Regions from separate parts of the uncultured Azonexus sp. genome, predicted to be linked through region 3. Evidence: predicted binding sites of a transcription regulator. Region 3 holds the regulator's gene; each other region holds the start of a gene.

Region 1 (6,451 bases), on a different contig from region 3:
AAAGGTCGAACTGGATACCGAGGACGGGCGCGATCAGGGCCAGCGGCAGGCCGGAAACCAGCCAGTGAGCGATTACTTTCCCGGTAACCACCAGGCCAAGCGGGTGTGGCGACAGCGCCAGTTGTTCGAGTGTGCCGTCGCGATGATCGTCGGCGAACAGCCGGGGCAGCGACAGCATGGTTGCCAGCAATGCCGCGACCCATAGCACGCCGGGGGCGAGCTGGCGCAGCAGGTCGAGTTCGGGGCCGATGCCGAGCGGGAACAGGCTGACGACGATGATGAAGAAGAACAGCGCCGAGACGATGTCGGCCTGGCGGCGCATGGCCAGTTTCAGGTCGCGGGCAATGACGGAGAAGACGATGTTGGACATGGATTCCGTTCTCAGCCGATGCGTAGTTCGCGGACCGTGCCGGCGGGAATGGCAACCGGCTGGTGGGTGGTCATCACAGCCATGCCGCCGCGTTGCAGGTGGCCGGAGATGATGCCGGCCAGCCAGTCGACGGCGGCGACGTCGAGGGCGACGAAGGGTTCGTCGAGGATCCACAGCGGCCGCCGGTCGATCACCAGGCGGGCCAGTGCCACCCGGCGTTTCTGGCCTTGCGACAGGTATTTGCAGGCCAGGTCCTCGCGCCCGGCGAGACCGACCTGTTCGAGTGCGTCGATGGCATCGTCCTCGGACAAGGCTTCGCCGGCTAGGCGGGCGGCGGCGAGCAGGTTCTCGAGCGGCGTCAATTCTTCTTTGATGGCGTTCAGGTGGCCGAGGTAACAAAGGGCGGCGTGGTACTCGTCCGCCTGCTTGCGGATGGGTTTGCCGTGCCAGCGGATTTCGCCGGTTTCCGGGGGCAGCAGCCCGATCAGCATGCGCAGCAGGCTGGTCTTGCCGGCGCCGTTGCGGCCCTGCAGGTAAAGGAGTTCGCCTGCGTCCAGCGTGAAGCCGAGGCCTGAGAACAGGCGGCGCTCGCCGCGCACGCATTCCAGATTGTCAGCTTCCAGCATGTTGGATACCCGGGAAAATCAGGTGCAGATTATGGACGCGCAAGTGTACCGACAGATTGAGGTGAATCAAACAGGAAAAAAACGGGGGCCGAAGCCCCCGAAAATAGAGAGGTAGGACGACCGGTCAGTTGAACGGCGTCGGACGCGGGGTCGAATCCGAAGACGGCGGCAGGATCGGCAGCATGAAGGTCGGCTGGTCGCCGGTCAGGGTCTTCAGGAAGGCGACGATCTTGGCGTTTTCGTCCTTGGTGAACTTCTTGCCCAGTTGCAGGCGGCCCATGACGTCGACGGCTTCGGTCAGCGTGTTGGCGGCACCGTCGTGGAAGTACGGATAGGTGAGTTCGACGTTGCGCAGGGTCGGTACCTTGAAGTTGAAGCGGTCGGCATCCTTGCCGGTCACTGCAGCGCGACCGTCAGGCATGTTGCCCTTGTACGGCTCGACCAGGCCCATCTTCTGGAAGGAATTGCCGCCGACGGCCTCGCCGTTGTGGCAGGCGATGCAACCGACATCCTTGAACAGCTTGTAGCCTTCCTGTTCTTCCTTGGTCAGTGCCGTCTTGTTGCCGAGCAGCCACTGGTCGAAGCGGGAGTTCGGCGTGACCAGGGTCTTTTCGAATTCGGCGATGGCGGTGGTGACCTGGTCGATGTCGATCTTGTCCTTGCCGAAGACCAGCTTGAACTCGCGGACATAGGCCGGGATCGATTCGAGGACGTTGATGGCCAGGGTGTGCGTGAAGGCCATTTCGCCCGGGTTGGCGATCGGGCCGCCGGCCTGGGCCTTGAGGTCGGCTGCGCGGCCGTCCCAGAACTGGGCCAGGTTCAGGCTGGAGTTGAGTACGGTCGGTGCGTTGATCGGACCTTGCTGCCACTTGTCACCGACCGAGGTCGGGATGTTGTCGGTACCGCCCATCGACAGGTTGTGGCAGGTGTTGCAGGACATGATCCCGGACTTGGACAGGCGCGGATCGAAATAGAGCTTCTTGCCCAGTTCGACCATGCCGATGTTGATGCTTGCCGGCGGCTTGATCGGCTGGATCGGTTCGTCGGCAGCAGCCAGTGCAGCGGACTGAATGGCGATGCCGGATACCAGGGCGACGGCTGTCGACAGAATGGTATGTTTCATCGTGTTTCTCCCTCGTTGATAAAAGTTGTCAGGTCATTGTCCCGATGCTCGATATGCCAGGTTTGATCCAAGTCAATGTTTTTCATGGGTTTCAACTATAGTGGTCATAGGTAGACCCTATAAGCGATGAGGGTATGATCCATGCCCGGAGGATGTGAAACGGATGACCTTGACCGAATTGCGCTACATCGTGGCTCTTGCCCAGGAAAAGAATTTCAGCCGTGCTGCCGAACGTTGTTCGGTCAGTCAGCCGACGCTCAGCGTGGCCATCGCCCGCCTGGAAGACGAGCTCGGTGTACAGTTGTTCGAACGGGGCAAGGGCTTCGTCAGCCCCAGCCTGGTCGGTGCCCGGGTCGTCGAACAGGCGCAACTGGCGCTGGAGGAAGCCGAGAAAGTTCGCCAGATCGCCCAGCGCGGCCGCGACCAGCTCGACGGTACGTTGCGGCTTGGCGTCATCCATACCATCGGCCCCTACCTGCTGCCGCAATTGATCCACTCGCTCAAGGCGGTGGCGCCCAACATGCCGCTGGTGATCGAGGAAAACATGACGGCCAACCTGGCCGACATGCTGCGCGACAACGATATCGACGTGGCCATCCTGGCCCTGCCCTTCGATCTGCCCGGCGTACTCACCCGGCCCCTCTACGACGAGGTGTTCAAGGTCATCGTACCGCGCGGCCACGTCTGGGAGACGCGCTCGGCGATCGCGCCGGAGGAAGTGGCCGGCGACGAAGTGCTGCTGCTCAAGGCCGGCAACTGCTTTCGCGATCAGGTGCTGGGCGCCTGTCCGCAGGTCAGCAGTCCGGAAACCGACATCCGCCTCGGCCACTCGATCGGCACCATCCGCTGCATGGTGGCGTCGGGTCTGGGGGTGTCAGTGCTGCCCGACGGTGCGCTCCAGCATCCCTACAGCAACGACATGATCAGCGTCATCCCGTTTACGCCGCCCGAGCCGTCGCGCCGGGTGGCCCTGGCCTGGCGCAGCTGCTTCGTCCGGCCGAAGGCCATCGATGCCCTGCTGGCCGCCGTCCGCGGGCTGGATTCGCCGGCTTACCGCCTTCTGGTCTGAGCGCCGAGCAGGATTTCCGCCTGCAGTTCCTGCAGCAGGTGCGCCAGTTCGCCGCTGGCTTCCCTGAGTTTCTCCAGCAGCTCCGGGATGGCTTCGGGCAGGCCGGCCTGTCTGGCGTTGAGGATGTGCCTGGCCATTTCGTGCAGACGGTGATGTGTTGCGTTGATCTGCGCGAAAACCGGGATGTGTCCGTAGCGTCGTGTGCCGGCGCCGTGATACCAGCGGCCGAAACCGCAGGCTCGTTCGTCCAGTTCCGGGATCGGCAGCAGGCCGCTGTCGTCGGCCAGGTGGCTGTCCAGGGTTTTCAGCCAGCGGCGGTGGTCGACTTCGGCGATCAGCAGCGGCAGGTCTTCGCGCGACCAGGCAAAGGACGAAGCTGAACTCCACAGGTCGTCGGGCCGGAAATTCCCGATCCAGTCAGGTAGTTCGCTTGCCGGCATGGGGCGGGCGATGCCGAAGCCCTGGGCCAGGTCGCAACCGAGTAGCAGCAGGACCAGTCCGTGTTCGACGCTTTCCACGCCTTCGGCGATCACCTGGCGGCGGAAGGCCCGGGTCAGGCCGATGACGCCTTCGACGATGGCCAGATCCTCCGGGTCGTCGAGCATGTCACGGACGAAGGACTGGTCGATCTTGAGCATTTCGGCCGGCAGGCGGCGGAAATAGGTCAGCGAGGAATAGCCGGTGCCGAAGTCGTCGAGGGCGAAACTGACGCCGAGTTTGCGGCAGGTTTCGAACAGTTCGGCGGCCCGGCCGACATCCTCGATGGCGGCGGTTTCGAGGACTTCCAGCTCAAGGCGTTCGGGGAGCACTTCGGGGTGGGCGGCGAGTTCGGCGGCCAGCATGTCGGCAAATTCCGGGTGCTGCAGATGTTCGCCGGCAATATTGATGCTCAGCGCCAGATCGAGGCCGGCCTGTGCCCAATGGGCAAGCTGATCGAGGGCGGTGCGGATGACCCAGTTGCCGAGATCGATGGCCAGCTCGCTGCCTTCGACCGTCGGCAGGAAGTCCTGCGGCAGCAGCAGGCCGCGTTCCGGGTGTTGCCAGCGGATCAGGGCTTCGGCGCCGATCACCCGGCCCTGGCGCATGTCGACCTTGGGCTGGTAATGCAGGGTGAATTCACCGCTCGCGAGCGCTTCACCGATACGGGTGATGTCCTCCCGACGCTGCCTGGCGCGCCGGTCGTTCTCCGGGTCGAACAGGTGGTGGCGGTTGCGTCCGGCCTGCTTGGCTACGTACATGGCCTGGTCGGCGTGGCGCAGCAGGGTATCGGCATCGGAGCCGTCGTTGGGGTAAAGCGTGACGCCGATGCTGGCGGAAATGCTTGCCTCGCCGCCGGGAACGGCAAAGGGGCGGGTCAAGGTCGTGGCAATCCGGTTCAGGGCCTGGTCGCATTCGTGGATGTCGCCGAGCCCGGCCAGCAGCAGCACGAATTCGTCGCCACCCAGGCGGGCAACCGTGTCGCCGCCGCGCACGCAACTCTTGAGCCGTTGTCCGACCTCGATCAGCAGGCGGTCGCCGGCGGCATGGCCGTACTGGTCGTTGACCGGCTTGAAACCGTCGAGGTCGAGATAGCAGACCGCCAACAGTCCGTGCGTGCGTGCCGCCTGGGCCATGGCCAGTTGCAGGCGGTCGGCGAGCAGCATGCGGTTGGGCAACTGGGTCAGGGCATCGAAATGCGCCAGGTGTTCGAGCCGCTGCTGGTGTTCCTTGAGCACCGTGATGTCGGAAAAAATGCCGACAAAGTGCGTGATCGTCGAGTCCGGGCTGCGGACGGCGGAGATGGTCAGCAGTTCGACGAAGATCTCGCCGGATTTCTTGCGGTTCCAGACTTCGCCGCGCCAGTGTCCGTGATGGCGAATGGCATGCCACATCTCGCGGTAGAAGGCGCTGTCGTGGTGACCGGAGTTGAGCAGGCCGGCGTTCTGGCCGATGGCTTCGTCCCGGCTGAAACCGGTCAGTTCGCTGAAGGTGGGGTTGACCTCGACGATGCGGCCGCTGACATCGGTGATCATGATGCCTTCGTGGGCGTTGGCGAAAACGCTGGCGGCCAGGCGCTGGCGTTCCTCCAGGACCTGGCGTTCGAGCGCCAGTGCGAATTGCCGGGCCATGGCCTGCACCGCCTGGCAATTGGCCTCGGAAATCTGCTCGGTATGGCGGCCGGCCAGGTTGAGGCAGGCAACTGCCTGACCGTCGACGACGATGGGCTGGATCAGCAGGCAGCGCAGGCCTTCCGCGCTGATGTACTCCGGCGCCAGCAGGCTGCAGTCCTCGTGCTGGCTGCAGCAGTGCCGGCAACTGCAGATGACCTTGTGCTCCTGGATCAGGCGTGCCTGACGGGAATCTGCCGGGTAATAGCGGATCTGCTCGATGAAATGCTCGGACAGACCGCGCTGGGCGAGCAATTCGTAAGCGCCGCCCGGCGCTTGCCAGTAGATGCCGCCGCAATCGAATTCGGGGAAACGCAGCGACAGGTCGAGCATGGTGGCCAGCAGCCCGGTATGGTCGCTGCCGGCGGCCAGGGCGTTGGCCAGGTCGCGCTCGATGCCCAGGCGCAGTTCTTCCGCACGGCTGGCACCGATATTGATGGCGCTGGCGATGACTGCCGCTTGCCCGGCGTAGCGGGTGGCAGTCATCTGGACGCGGATCAGGGTGATTTCGCCGGAGCGTGTGCGGCCCCAGTATTCGATGGCTTGCGGTTCACCGGCGGCGGCTGCGCGGATGGCCGCGGCCACTTCGCCGGGCGGATTCATGCCGGCGACGGCCATGTCGTCCGGCTTGCGACCGCGGAGTTCGGCACGGGGATAGCCGCACATCTGCTCGGCGGCCTGGTTGGCGTCGAGGAAATAGCCGTCGGCATCGAGCACGAACAAGGCATTGGCGACGGTTTCGAACAACTGGTGGAAGGTGTTCCGGCTGTTCTGCAATTCCGCCGACTGGCGCTGCTGGGCAATCAGCAGGGTGGCCAGCTGGCTGGCCTGATGTACCGTGGCGCGGATGCTTTCGGGCAGGCGCCCGCTGTTCTCTCGGTAGGCGGCAAACGTGCCGAGCAAGGTCTGATCCGGGCCGATCAGGGCCTCGGCCCAGCCCGAGCGGCCGCCGAACAGGCGGGCGAAGTCGCGGTAACGCTCGCCCTCCGGTTGGGCAAATACATCCTCGATGAAGGCTTCGCCACGGCGCCAGGCGGCGGTGCCGGAAACGCCGACGCCCTCGCCGATTTCCGCTGTCGCCAGAATTTGCTGGGCGGCTTCGGGCAGGCTGGGCGC
Region 2 (6,451 bases), on a different contig from region 3:
CGCATGCCGGAAACGGCGATCGAGCTGTTCCACCACATTTCCAAGTACTACCGTAACCAGAAGCTGCTGCTGCAGACGCCGGAACCGACGCGTCAGCACGGGCGCCCGGAAGCCGAAGGCGCCAAGATGCTGATCGAGGCCCTGCTCGCCGAACGGCGCAAGGTACTCTCGGAAATGGAATCGAAGGCCATCCTGCGCGCGTTCAAGGTGCCGGTTGCCCAGACCATGGTTGCCCGCACCGCCACCGAGGCCCTGCTGCTGGCCGAACAAATCGGTTTCCCGGTGGCCATGAAGGTCGATTCGCCCGACCTGCCGCACAAGTCCGACGCCGGCGGCGTCCGCCTCAACATCCAGAATGCGCCGGCGGTACGCAACGCCTATCACGACATCATCGACACGGTACAGAAGCGCAACCCGACCGCCAAGATCAACGGCGTCTCGATCGAGCCCTTCCTGTCCCGCCCGCATGGCCGCGAAATCATGATCGGCGTGCTGCGTGACCCGATCTTCGGGCCGGTGATCACCTTCGGCGCCGGTGGTTTCGACAATGAAATCTTCTCCGACCGCTCGGTCGCGCTGCCGCCGCTGAACAAGTTCCTGGCCAAGGACCTGATCGACTCGACGCGCACCTCCAAGGTGCTCGACCAGTTCCACAACATGCCGCCGGTTGACCGCGAAGCGCTCAAGGAAGTCCTGCTGTGCATCTCGGAAATGGTCTGCGAACTGCCGTGGATCATCGAGATGGACCTCAACCCGCTGATCGTCGACGAGCACGGTGCCATCGCTGCCGACGCCCGCATCGTCATCGACCATGCGGCCAACAGCAGCGGCGACCGCTACGCGCACATGGCGATCTATCCTTACCCGGTGCACCTGATCCAGGACTGGACGATGAACGACGGCAAGGTCGTCACCATCCGCCCGATCCGCCCCGAAGATGCCGACATGGAACAGGAATTCGTCAAGAACATGTCTGACGAATCGCGCTACTACCGCTTCATGGACACCCTGCGCGAACTGACCCAGACCATGCTGGTCCGCTTCACGCAGATCGACTACGACCGCGAAATGGCGCTGGTTGCGACGCTGCCCAACGCCGAAACCGGCAAGGAACACCAGATCGGCGTTGCCCGCTACGTGCTCAATCCGGACGGCGAATCGGTCGAGTTCGCACTGGCCGTCGGCGACGACTGGCAGAAGTGCGGTGTCGGCCGCAAGCTGATGACGGCGCTGATCGACTGCGCCCGCAGCAAGGGCTACCGCGCCGTGGTCGGCGACGTGCTGTCGACCAACAGCAAGATGTTCCGCCTGATGACCAGCCTCGGCTTCACCATCCACCCGCACCCCGACGACACCGCCGTCAAGCGCGTGGTCAAGCCGCTGACCGGCTGATGCAGGTTTCGGAACAAGCCGCGAACCGGCTAACACCGGTTTTGCGGACGCAAAAAAGCCGAGGCATCGACCTCGGCTTTTTCATGTCCGGCGGGGTTTATTCGCCGAAGAAATTCACGTCGTAGGGATAAGGCTTCTGCGCGACCTTCGACTCGGCATTGCGCGCGGTCGACTCGGTTTCCTGCTTCTTGTCCCACCACAGCGCACGACCGGCCTTCTGATCTTCGACCCACTGCGGATTCTTTTCCAGCATTTCGTTCATCCAGCGCGTGTGATCAGACACATAGCCGGTATCGACAACACCCATTGTTCTACCCTCGGATGGAATTGGCACGGGCGCGATTCTAGCACGTTGGCGCGCCCCGGTTCGCCGGCGCGTCTTGCAACAATTACGCAAGAATTTGATCCTGATCACTTGCACAACATCAGAATCTTCTTATAATCGCGCCCTTGTAAGCCTGCGATGGCGGGAAGTTCTGACTTGGGGAGGTCGGACTCTCGCGAAAATCAGAAACTTGGAGACCACATGAAGCCTCATGTGTCCTTGATCGCGGGTATCTTGCTGTCGCTTTGCGCAAGCCGCCGACATCCCCGTATCGCCAGCCCAGGCCGCAGCCGCCAAGACACCATCCGGATCGACCACCGACCACAGCCAGCTCGAAGCCCTCAAAGGCCCGTTCAAGACCGGCCCGGAAGTCAACAAGGCCTGCCTCAGTTGCCATAACCTGGCCTCTCATCAGGTCATGAAGAGCATTCACTGGACCTGGGAAGCCACCAGCAAGACCACCGGCAAGACGCTCGGCAAGAAATGGGCGGCCAACAATTTCTGTGGCTCACCGCTTTCCAACGAAGTACGGTGCACCAGTTGCCATGCCGGCTACGGCTGGACCGACAAGAATTACGACTTCACGCAACAGGAAAATGTCGACTGCCTGGCCTGCCACGACACCACCGGCGGCTATCGCAAATTCAGCACCGATGCCGGCCATCCGCTGTACGAGGACCGTGAATTCGAGCCGATGGAAGGACCGCCGGGCAAGAAACAGTTCAAGGCACCCGATCTGACCAAGATCGCGCAACATGTCGGCAAGCCCGGTCGCAGCAACTGCGGCAACTGCCATTTCAATGGCGGCGGCGGTGATGCAGTCAAGCATGGCGACCTCGACACCTCGTTGAAGAATCCGTCGCGCGAACTCGACGTGCATATGGCCAAGGACGGTGCCAACATGGTCTGTTCCGACTGCCACACCTTCAACGCGCACCAGCCATCGGGCAGCCGTTACGCGGTCAACCCCAAGGACCAGCACGGCTTCGACCTGCCCAAGGACGACCACAACCGTGCTACCTGCGAATCCTGTCACAGCCAGGCGCCGCACAAGCAGGCCAAGATCAACAACCACGCCAACAAGGTCGCCTGCCAGACCTGCCACATCCCGGAATTCGCCCGGGGCGGCGTCGCCACCAAGATGCTCTGGGACTGGTCTACCGCTGGCAAGATGGGAACTGACGGCAAGCCGCTGTTCATCAAGGACGACCACGGCCACCTGAAGTACTCGGCTGCCAAGGGCGACTTCGAATACGGCGAGAATGTCCGGCCCGAGTACAAGTGGTACAACGGCACCGTCGAACAGGTCTCGATCGTCGACAAGCTGGACAAGTACATCGGCGCCGACGGCGTCCTCGAACTGAACCGCATCCAGGGTTCGGCCAGCGACGAAAACGCCCGTATCTGGCCGTTCAAGGTCATGCGCGGCAAGCAGGCCTACGACCCTGTCAACAACACGCTGGTGGTCAACCACGTGTACGGTGACGACGATACGGCGTTCTGGAAAAACTACGACTACGCCAAGGCGATCCAGTCGGGCATGGAAACCGCCGGGCTGCCCTACAGCGGCAAGTTCGATTTCATCGAGACGCGGATGAACTGGTTCACCACTCACATGGTCGCGCCCAAGGAAAAAGCCGTGCCCTGCGCCGAATGCCACACACGTAGTGACGAAGGTCGGCTCGCCAAGATCACCGACATCTACCTGCCCGGTCGCGACCGCAATCCCTGGGTCGACCTGCTCGGCGGTCTGGCCATCGTCGGTGCCATCGGCGGCGGCCTGATCCACGGCCTGGTCCGCATCATCACCCGTCGTCGCAAGGAGAATGAACAATGAGCGTCGAACGCATCTACATCTACAAGCGCTACGAGCGCTTCTGGCACTGGTCCCAGGCCCTGCTGATCATCGGCATGATGATCACCGGGTTCGAGGTTCATGGCAGCTACAGCCTGCTCGGTTTCCAGCAAGCCGTCCAGCTCCACACCCTGGCCGCCTGGACGCTGCTGACCCTGTGGGCATTCACCATCTTCTGGCAATTCACCACCGGCGAATGGCGTCAGTACCTGCCGTCGCTGAAGAACGTGCTGGCGATGGTCAATTACTACCTGATCGGTATTTTCAAGGATGCCCCGCATCCTTTCCGCAAGACCGTGGTGCAGAAGCATAACCCGCTGCAGCGCCTGGCCTACCTCGCCCTACTCGCCTTCATCTCGCCGCTGATCTGGGTTTCCGGCCTGCTTTACCTGTTCTACGGTAACTGGCAAGAACTGGGCATCGCCCAGTACCTGAACCTGGAATGGGTCGCCGTCGCCCATACGCTGGGCGCCTTCATGATCACCGCCTTCTTCTTTATCCACGTCTACCTGACCACCACCGGCCACACCGTCTTCGCCCACATCAAGGCGATGATCACTGGTTGGGAAGAGGTCGACGAGCACCACAAGAAGCACTAGGCCAGACGATTTACCTTGCGTGTTTCGGGCGGGGAGTTCCCCGCCCTTTTTTTATTTGAGCGCTGCCTGCAGGGCCGGCGCATCGCAAACGAATGCAGCCTCCCCAATCTTGCCGGCGTTAACCGGCAACAGGGTCACGCAATCCTTCTTGCGCGGCAGCATGGCCAGGTCGGCTTCCTCACGGCCGAGAACGATCGGGTAAGGCTTCTCGCGCAATTTCGGCAAGGCGAACATGCGCGTGATCAGGCCGGGCATCTTGTGGATGTCGGCCAGATAGACGCGCTTGCTCTGCGCCAGCCAGTCCTTCGGCTGGGCATCGAGCCAGGCAGTGACCAGACCGGCGCCGCCATTGTCGGCAGCGAAAATGACTTGGCGCAGATCGGCCGGAATCACTGCCGGCTTGTCGTGCTGGTCGTTGAGCTTGAGCGCCGGCAGGGTATCGCCGGTGCGCAGAACGTTGGTCTGCGCCTGCGCCGTCAGCGCGCAGACGGCCAGAACGAAGGGAAGCAGGGATAGCTTTTTCATCGATGATCCTCATCAAGTCGGAAAAAAACGGAAACCCCGCCATCGTGCAGACGATGACGGGGGAAGATGTTCAGTTGCAAGAGCCGTCGATCAACTGCGGATCAGGTGATCGAAAGCACTCAGCGAAGCCGTTGCACCGGCGCCCATGGCGATGATGATCTGCTTGTACGGCACCGTCGTGCAGTCGCCGGCGGCAAAGACGCCGGGCACCGAGGTGTGGCCCTTGGCGTCGATGACGATCTCGCCGAACTTCGACAGTTCGAGCGTGCCCTTCAGCCAGTCGGTGTTCGGCAACAGTCCGATCTGGACGAAGATGCCTTCGAGTTCGACATGGCGCTCCTCGCCGGAAACGCGATCCTTGTAGACCAGCCCGTTGACCTTCTGGCCGTCGCCGGTGACTTCAGTGGTCTGCGCCGACTTGATCACGGTAACGTTGGGCAGGCTGAACAGCTTCTTCTGCAGCACCGCGTCGGCGCGCAGCGTGTCGGCGAATTCGAGCAGGGTCACGTGGCCGACGATGCCGGCCAGGTCGATCGCCGCCTCAACGCCGGAGTTGCCGCCGCCGATCACCGCCACGCGCTTGCCCTTGAACAGCGGACCGTCGCAGTGCGGGCAGAAGCACACGCCCTTGGCCTTGTATTCCTTCTCGCCGGGCACGTTCATCTCGCGCCAGCGGGCGCCGGTCGCCAGGATCACCGATTTCGACTTGAGCGAAGCGCCGTTTTCCAGTTGGATTTCGACCAGACCGCCTTCTTCGGCAGCCGGGATCAGCTTGGCGGCACGCTGCAGGTTCATCACGTCGACCTCGTAGGCCTTGACGTGCTGTTCCAGCGCGGCGACCAGCTTCGGCCCTTCGGTCTCCTTGACCGAAATGAAGTTCTCGATGCCCAGCGTGTCCATCACCTGACCGCCGAAACGCTCGGCCAGCACGCCGGTACGGATGCCTTTACGGGCGGCGTAGATGGCAGCCGAAGCACCAGCCGGCCCGCCACCGACGACGAGCACGTCGAACGCGGCTTTGGCCGCGAGTTCTTCAGCGGCACGGGCAGCGGCGCCGGTGTCGACCTTGGCCAGGATTTCCTCGATCAGCATGCGCCCGGCGCCGAATTCCTCGCCGTTCAGGTAGGTCGTCGGCACGGCCATGATCTGGCGGGCCTCGACTTCGCCCTGGAACAGCGCACCGTCGATCATCGTGCTGCTGATGTTCGGGTTGAGCGCGGCCATCAGGTTGATCGCCTGGACGACGTCCGGGCAGTTGTGGCAGGACAGGGAAATATAGGTTTCAAAATCGAACCGGTCGTTCAGGCTCTTGATCTGATCAATGACCGCCTGCTCGACCTTGGGCGGATAGCCGCTGACCTGCAGCAGCGCCAGCACCAGCGAGGTGAATTCGTGGCCCATCGGCAGGCCGGCAAAGCGGATGCGCGGCGTCTGTCCCGGCACGGTGACGCCGAACGAGGGAATGCGGGCGTGCGCTTCTTCGCGCAGGCTGACCTGCGGCGAGCAATCGAGGATGTCGTTGAGCAGCGCGCGCATTTCCTGCGACTTGTCGTCCTCGCCCAGCGCGGCGACCAGTTCGATCGGGCCTTGCAGGCGCTGCAGGTAAGCCTTGAGTTGTTCCTTGATGGTGCTGTCGAGCATGGTGTTCTCCCTGAATCAGTTGGTCTGTCAAATCGGTCAGGAGCCATATTAGGGAGGCTGCTCCTATTTATCCAATTGATTGAAACAATCCACTGGATATTTACTGGCTATTTC
Region 3 (6,451 bases):
GCCAGCACTGCAGTTGGCTCCTCACCATTCATTTCCGCCAGCACCACGACCGTCTTGCCGGCCGACTGCAGTTCGGCAATCGCCGCATCGTCGTGCAGCCCGAACCAGGCCGGCGAACCAAGTCGCAAGACGCGGGAATCGACTTCGCCGCTCACGCCGTGTCCGGCCAGCGCCCGGAAATTGCTGACTGGCGGCAGTTCTCCGTCGCCATGCGCCGCCACCACGGCACGCGCCAGCGGATGCTCGGATTGGTGTTCGAGCGCCGCAGCCAGGCGCAACGCTTCCTCGCGATTGCAGGCCATGGGCACCACATCGGTGACCTGCGGCTGACCGCAGGTCAGCGTCCCGGTCTTGTCGAGCGCCAGGACACCGATCTTCTGGGCGCGTTCGAGCGCCTCGGCATTGCGCACCAGAATGCCAACGCGGGCGCCCTGGCCGGTGCCGACCATGATCGCCGTCGGCGTCGCCAGGCCGAGCGCGCACGGGCAGGCAATGACCAGCACGGCAACCGCATTGACCAGCGCTTCGGCAAATTCACCACCGATCCACCACCAGGCAACAAAGGTCGCCAGCGCGATCAAGCAGACCACCGGCACGAATATCCCGGAAATGCGGTCGGCCAGGCGCTGCACCGGCGCCTTCGAACCCTGCGCCTCGCCGACCAGGCGGATGATGCCGGCCAGCAGGGTCTGTTCGCCGACGCCGGTGGCCCGGCAGCGCAAGGCCCCCTGGCCGTTGGCCGTCGCCGCAAACACGCGGTCGCCGGCAGCTTTGCCCACCGGCATGCTCTCGCCGGTCAGCATCGCCTCATCGACGCTGGACTCGCCGTCGATGACCTCGCCGTCCACCGGCACGCTCTCGCCCGGACGTACCAGGAAGATGTCGCCCGGCATCAGCGCATCGACGGGCAGTTCCAGCCACTGCCCGTCGCGCTCGACGCGGGCGGTTTTCGGGCGCAGGCGGATCAGCGACTCGATCGCTTCCGAGGTGCGCGCCTTGGCCCTGGCCTCAAGCAATTTGCCGAGCAGGACCAGGGTGATCACCGCCGCCCCGGCCTCGAAATACACATGCTGATCGTGCAGGCCGAACACCGTGACCACGGCCGAGAAGCCCCAGGCCATGCTGGTGCCGAGCGCAACCAGCACATCCATGTTGGCACCGCCGCCGCGCAAGGCCTTGGCCGCGCCGTCGTAGAAACGCCAGCCGATCCAGAACTGGACCGGCGTCGCCAGCAGCAGTTGCAGCCAGCGCGGCAACTCGTTCTCGTGCCCGCCCTCGCCGAACATGAAGATCATCTGACCAACCAGCGGCAAGGTCAGCGCGACGGCGATCCAGAAACGGCGGACCTCCTGCCGATAGACCCGTTCCTTCTCCTGCTTTTCCCGCTCGCGGGTTCCGGCATCGACCAGGGTCGCAGAAAAGCCAGCCTTGGCCACCGCCGCGATCACCGCATCCGGCCCGACCCCGCTCAGGCGTACACGCGCCCGCTCGGCGGCCAGATTGACGTTGGCCTGCATGCCGGCCTGGCGGTTGAGCACCTTTTCCAGGCGCGTGGAACAGGCGGCACAGGTCATGCCGCCAATGGCGAATTCGATCACCTGTTCCGCACTGTCAGGCGGGGTCTTGTCAGTCACCTCAGACGTTCTCCATCAGGTAGGGCAAAGCGTACAGGCCGTAAATCCCGAAGCCGAGAATCAGCAGGCCGGACAAGATACGGACCACGGGCCGGCGGACAAATTCGTTGAGCCGCGAAAAAAGGATGCCGGCGAGCAGCAGATTGGGCAGGGTTCCCAGCCCGAAAGCCAGCATCAGGGCGGCGCCACGCCCGGCCGAACCGGCCGACAAGGCACTGGCCAGCGCGCTGTATACCAGTCCGCAAGGCAGCCAGCCCCACAACAGGCCCAGCGGAAAGGCCTGACGGACGGTGGTGGCCGGCAGGAAGCGCCGGGTCAGCGGCTGGATGCGGCGCCATAGCGCCTGGCCGGCGCGCTCGGTGAACGCCAGCGCCCGGGTCGCACCGAGCAGGTAAAAACCCAGCGCGATCAGCATCAGGTTGGCAAACAAGTAGAGGATCAGCCGCGCCGGCACCTGCCCTTCCAGCCCCAGGCTGGCCGCACCGAGGGCACCGGCCAGGGCGCCGGCAGCGGCATAGGAGAGGATGCGACCGCCGTTGTAGGCCAGGTGCATCGACCAGCGCGACGCACCGCCCATGGCCAGGGCGCCGACAATACCGCCGCACATGCCGACACAATGTGCGCCGCCGAGCAAACCGACAAGGAACAGGGCAAGAAAACCGGTATCGGGCATGAAACAGGGCTGGACAGGAAACAGACGGGAAGTTTAACCCGCCCGCCCCTCCGCCGGCACCGTCAGATCACCTTCGAGTAACGCGTACGCTGCCGGTCGGCGCGCAGGTAGCGGTCGAAGGCCATGGCGATGACGCGCACCAGCATGCGCCCCGGCGGCAGCACGGTGATCCATTCGCGTTCGATCTTGAGCAGACCACCGCGCTCCAGCTCGCGCAAATCCTCGATCTCGGCGGCAAAGTACTTGTGGAAGTCGATCAGGTGCGCACTCTCGATGCTCTCGATCGACAGCTCGAAATGACACATCAGCGCCTGGATGATCGAGCGGCGCAGGATGTCGTCGGCGGTCAGTTCGATGCCGCGAATCACCGGCAGCATCGGCGCGTCGAGCCGGTCGTAGTATTCGTCCAGAGTCTTGACGTTCTGGTAGTAGGTCGGCCCGACCTTGCTGATCGACGAAATGCCGAAGGACAGCATGTCGCAATCGGCATAGGTCGAGTAGCCCTGGAAATTGCGGTGCAGGCGGCCCTGACGCTGGGCCACGGCCAGCTCGTCGTCGGGCTTGGCGAAGTGGTCCATGCCGATGAACACATAACCGGCGTCGGTCAGTTTCTTGATCGCCAGCGCCAGGATCTGCAGGCGCGCATCCGGCGTCGGCAGGTCGGCATCGGCAATCCGCCGCTGCGGCTTGAACAGGCCCGGCAGGTGCGCGTAGTTGTAGATCGACAGACGATCCGGGTCCATCGCCAGCACCCGCTCCAGGGTCCGGTTGAAGCCCATCACGCTCTGGTGCGGCAGGCCGTAGATCAGGTCGATCGACACCGACTTGAAGCCGCTGGCGCGCGCCGCCTTGATCACGTTGAAGGTTTCCTCTTCGCTCTGCACGCGATTGACGGCGACCTGGACCTTTTCGTCGAAATCCTGGACGCCGACGCTCATCCGGTTGAAACCGAGCTCGCCGAGCAGGGCCACGGTGGCCGCATCGACCTTGCGCGGATCGACCTCGATCGAGTACTCACCGCCGTCGAGCAGCTTGAAGTGCTTGCGCGTCTCGGCCATCAGCTGGCGCATCTCGTCGTGCGACAGGAAGGTCGGCGTACCTCCGCCCCAGTGCAGCTGGATGACCTCGTGCTCACCGTCGCGGCCTTCGAGCGAAGCGCTCTGCAGGGCGAGTTCCTTGCCCAGGTACTTCAGGTACTTGGCACTGCGCCCGTGATCCTTGGTGATGATCTTGTTACAGGCACAGTAATAACAGATGGTGTTGCAGAAGGGGATGTGGAAGTATAATGACAGCGGCCGGCTGATACCGCCGATGTTGCGCTTGCCGAGCCAGAGCGCTGCAGCCTCCGAGTCGAATGCTTCGACAAAGCGGTCTGCGGTGGGATACGACGTATAACGCGGGCCGTTAACGTCAAAACGGCGAATGATCTGTGGATCGAAGACGAGGTTTTCAGTTGCGAAATTCATTTAACATAGCGCCAAGTTTAGGCTCGATTATGTGGGGATGGATCGCAGTTCCGGTTGACATGGATCAAGCCAACGCAGGTTGCCAATGCCCAACACAATCCCGTTGAATCAGGAAATTACGCTGACCGTCATCAAGACGGCCTGCTCCAACTGCAACCTGCGCGAACTGTGCCTGCCCTTCGGTCTCAGCCTTGAGGAACTCGAGCGTCTCGACGACCTCATTTCGACCCGCCGCCGGATCAAACGCGGCGATCACCTGTACCGTGCCGGCGAGGCTTTCGACTCGATCTACGCGATCCGCAGCGGCTTCTTCAAGACCGACGTGCTGCTCGAAGACGGCCGCGACCAGGTGACCGGCTTCCAGATGGCCGGCGAACTGCTCGGCCTCGACGGCATCAGCACCGAACACCATACCTGCAACGCCATCGCCCTCGAGGACAGCGAGATCTGCGCGATCCCGTTCAACCGGCTGGAAAGCCTGTCGCGCGAGATCCACAACCTGCAGCACCACTTCCACAAGGTGATGAGCCGCGAGATCGTCCGCGATCACGGCGTGATGATGCTGCTCGGCACGATGCGCGCCGAAGAGCGCCTGGCCGCCTTCCTGCTCAACCTGTCACAGCGCTTTACCGCACGTGGCTTCTCGCACGCCGAGTTCTACCTGCGCATGACGCGCGAGGAAATCGGCAGCTACCTCGGCCTCAAGCTGGAAACCGTCTCGCGCGCCTTCTCGAAATTCCAGGAAGAAGGCTATATCGCGGTGCAGCAGAAGCATATCCGCATTCTCAACGTAAACGGCCTCAAGGCGCTGATGAACCACCGCGCCTGAGTTTCAGCGCGCCGGTTCAAGACGCAGCAGCTTGCCGTCAGGCGCGTCGGTAAGCAGGTAGATCAAGCCGTCCGGCCCCTGACGGACATCGCGAATCCGACCTTCGCGCCCGCTCAGCAGGCGCTCTTCATGCACCACCCGCTCGCCGTCGAGTTCCAGGCGGACCAGCATCTGGTATTTCAGCGCGCCGACGAACAGGTTGCCGCGCCACGCGGGAAAACGCTCGCCGACATAGAAGGCCATGCCCGACGGAGCAATCGACGGCGTCCATTGGTACAGGGGCTGCTCCAACCCCTCGCGATGCGTGCCGACGCCGATTTTCGTGCCAATCACGTAATTCACCCCGTGAGTGATCACCGGCCAGCCGTAGTTGCGTCCTTTGCGCACGATATTGATCTCGTCGCCGCCCTGGGGGCCGTGCTCATGGGTCCACAAAGCGCCGCTGACCGGGTGCAGCGCCGCCCCCTGGACGTTGCGATGGCCGACGCTGAAAATTTCCGGATGCGCACCGGCCACTCCCCGCCAGGGATTGTCCGCTGGCACCCGACCATCGTCGTGCAGCCGGACCTGCTTGCCGGCCAGATCGTCGAGCTGCTGCGCCCGTGCCATCGTGCCGCGATCGCCCTGGCTGATGTGCAGGAAGCCGTCCCGGTCGAACACCAGGCGCGAGCCGAAATGCTGCCCACCGGACGATTTCGGCCTTTGCCGGTAAATCACCCGCAGGTCTTCCAGCCGGTGACCGGCGGCATCGGACACCCAGCGTCCGCGCGCCACCTCGGTACCAACCCCGCCCTCGCCGGCCGCGGCGTAGCTCAGGTAAATCCAGCCGTTGGCGGCAAAGTCCGGATGCAGCACGACGTCGAGCAAACCGCCCTGTCCGCTCGCCGCAACCGCCGGCACGCCCGCCACCGGGCGCGGATCGACACGACCGTCGGCCGCCAGCAAGCGCAGGCGCCCCGGCCGCTCGCTAACCAGCATGCGACCGTCGGGCAAAAAAGCCAGCGCCCAAGGATGCACCAGCCCCTCGCTGAGCACGCGCACCCGGAAATCCTCGCGTTCGCTGCGCAGCACCTCGGCCTGCGCCGGCAATCCCAGACCAGCCACCAGACCGGCGACCATCAACAGACGTTTCATCGGCATTTCCTCGTCATCGACTCAGGCCCAGCCACAGGCGTTCGCCGGGCTGATCCCAGTAAGGCTGTTCGCCGAAGCGCTGCTGCAGGAAATCGATGAAGGCGCGTACCTTCAGCGGCAGATGGCGATTCGGCAGATGCACGGCGTAGATGAAGCGTTCGATCGGCACATAGCCCGGCAACACTTCGACCAACCTTCCGGCCTGCAGTTCGCTGCCGATGATGAAGGTCGGCAGCAGCGCCAGGCCGAGACCGCCGAGGACGGCCTGCGACAGTGCCTCGTCGTCGTTGATGCGCAGCGAACCTGACACCGGCACCGAAATGTCGCCGTCCGGCCCCTGCAGGTGCCAGAAACCCTGCGTCGTCAGATAGGTGTAGTCGAGACAGTTATGCCGAGCCAGATCGGCAGGCACCTGCGGCACGCCCCAGCGCGACAGGTAGGCCGGGCTGGCGCAGATCTTCCGCCGGATCGGCGCCAGGCGCCGGGCGACCAGGTTGCCGCCGGGCTCCGGAGCGATACGCAAGGCCAGGTCGTAGCCTTCGTCGACCAGATTGACCAGGCGGTCACTGATCGTCATGTCCACCGACAGCTCCGGGTACTGCAGCATGAAATCGGCCAGTGCCGGCGCCACGTGCAGCGTGCTGAAAGCCACCGGCGCACTGAAGCGCAGCTTGCCGCGCGGCGTCTGGTGCAGGCTGCCGATGGTGCTGTCGGC

What was found. The regulator FNR, encoded in region 3, switches genes on or off when oxygen is low (the NO sensors DNR and NnrR bind a similar motif). The targets are predictions, from matches to a motif close to TTGANCTAGNTCAA.
Region 1: the regulator FNR is predicted to act here: its motif matches at 2,182-2,195, upstream of Q0799_RS04035 (cytochrome-c peroxidase).
Region 2: the regulator FNR is predicted to act here: its motif matches at 1,794-1,807, upstream of Q0799_RS00985 (tetrathionate reductase family octaheme c-type cytochrome).

What each region holds. Positions count from the first base shown of each region.
Region 1 is NZ_CALJNI010000004.1:264,291-270,741, forward strand. It holds gene ccmB (heme exporter protein CcmB) at 1-370, opposite strand, end outside; gene ccmA (cytochrome c biogenesis heme-transporting ATPase CcmA) at 382-996, opposite strand; gene Q0799_RS04035 (cytochrome-c peroxidase) at 1,121-2,119, opposite strand; gene Q0799_RS04040 (hydrogen peroxide-inducible genes activator) at 2,283-3,188, shown strand; gene Q0799_RS04045 (EAL domain-containing protein) at 3,170-6,451, opposite strand, start outside.
Region 2 is NZ_CALJNI010000001.1:213,230-219,680, reverse strand. It holds gene Q0799_RS00995 (bifunctional acetate--CoA ligase family protein/GNAT family N-acetyltransferase) at 1-1,392, shown strand, start outside; gene Q0799_RS00990 (DUF3460 family protein) at 1,490-1,699, opposite strand; gene Q0799_RS00985 (tetrathionate reductase family octaheme c-type cytochrome) at 1,980-3,554, shown strand; gene Q0799_RS00980 (cytochrome b/b6 domain-containing protein) at 3,551-4,171, shown strand; gene Q0799_RS00975 (hypothetical protein) at 4,223-4,696, opposite strand; gene ahpF (alkyl hydroperoxide reductase subunit F) at 4,787-6,337, opposite strand.
Region 3 is NZ_CALJNI010000006.1:36,218-42,668, forward strand. It holds gene Q0799_RS05605 (cation-translocating P-type ATPase) at 1-1,634, opposite strand, end outside; gene Q0799_RS05610 (sulfite exporter TauE/SafE family protein) at 1,636-2,307, opposite strand; gene hemN (oxygen-independent coproporphyrinogen III oxidase) at 2,370-3,773, opposite strand; gene fnr (fumarate/nitrate reduction transcriptional regulator Fnr) at 3,859-4,602, shown strand; gene Q0799_RS05625 (PQQ-dependent sugar dehydrogenase) at 4,606-5,736, opposite strand; gene Q0799_RS05630 (LysR family transcriptional regulator) at 5,750-6,451, opposite strand, start outside.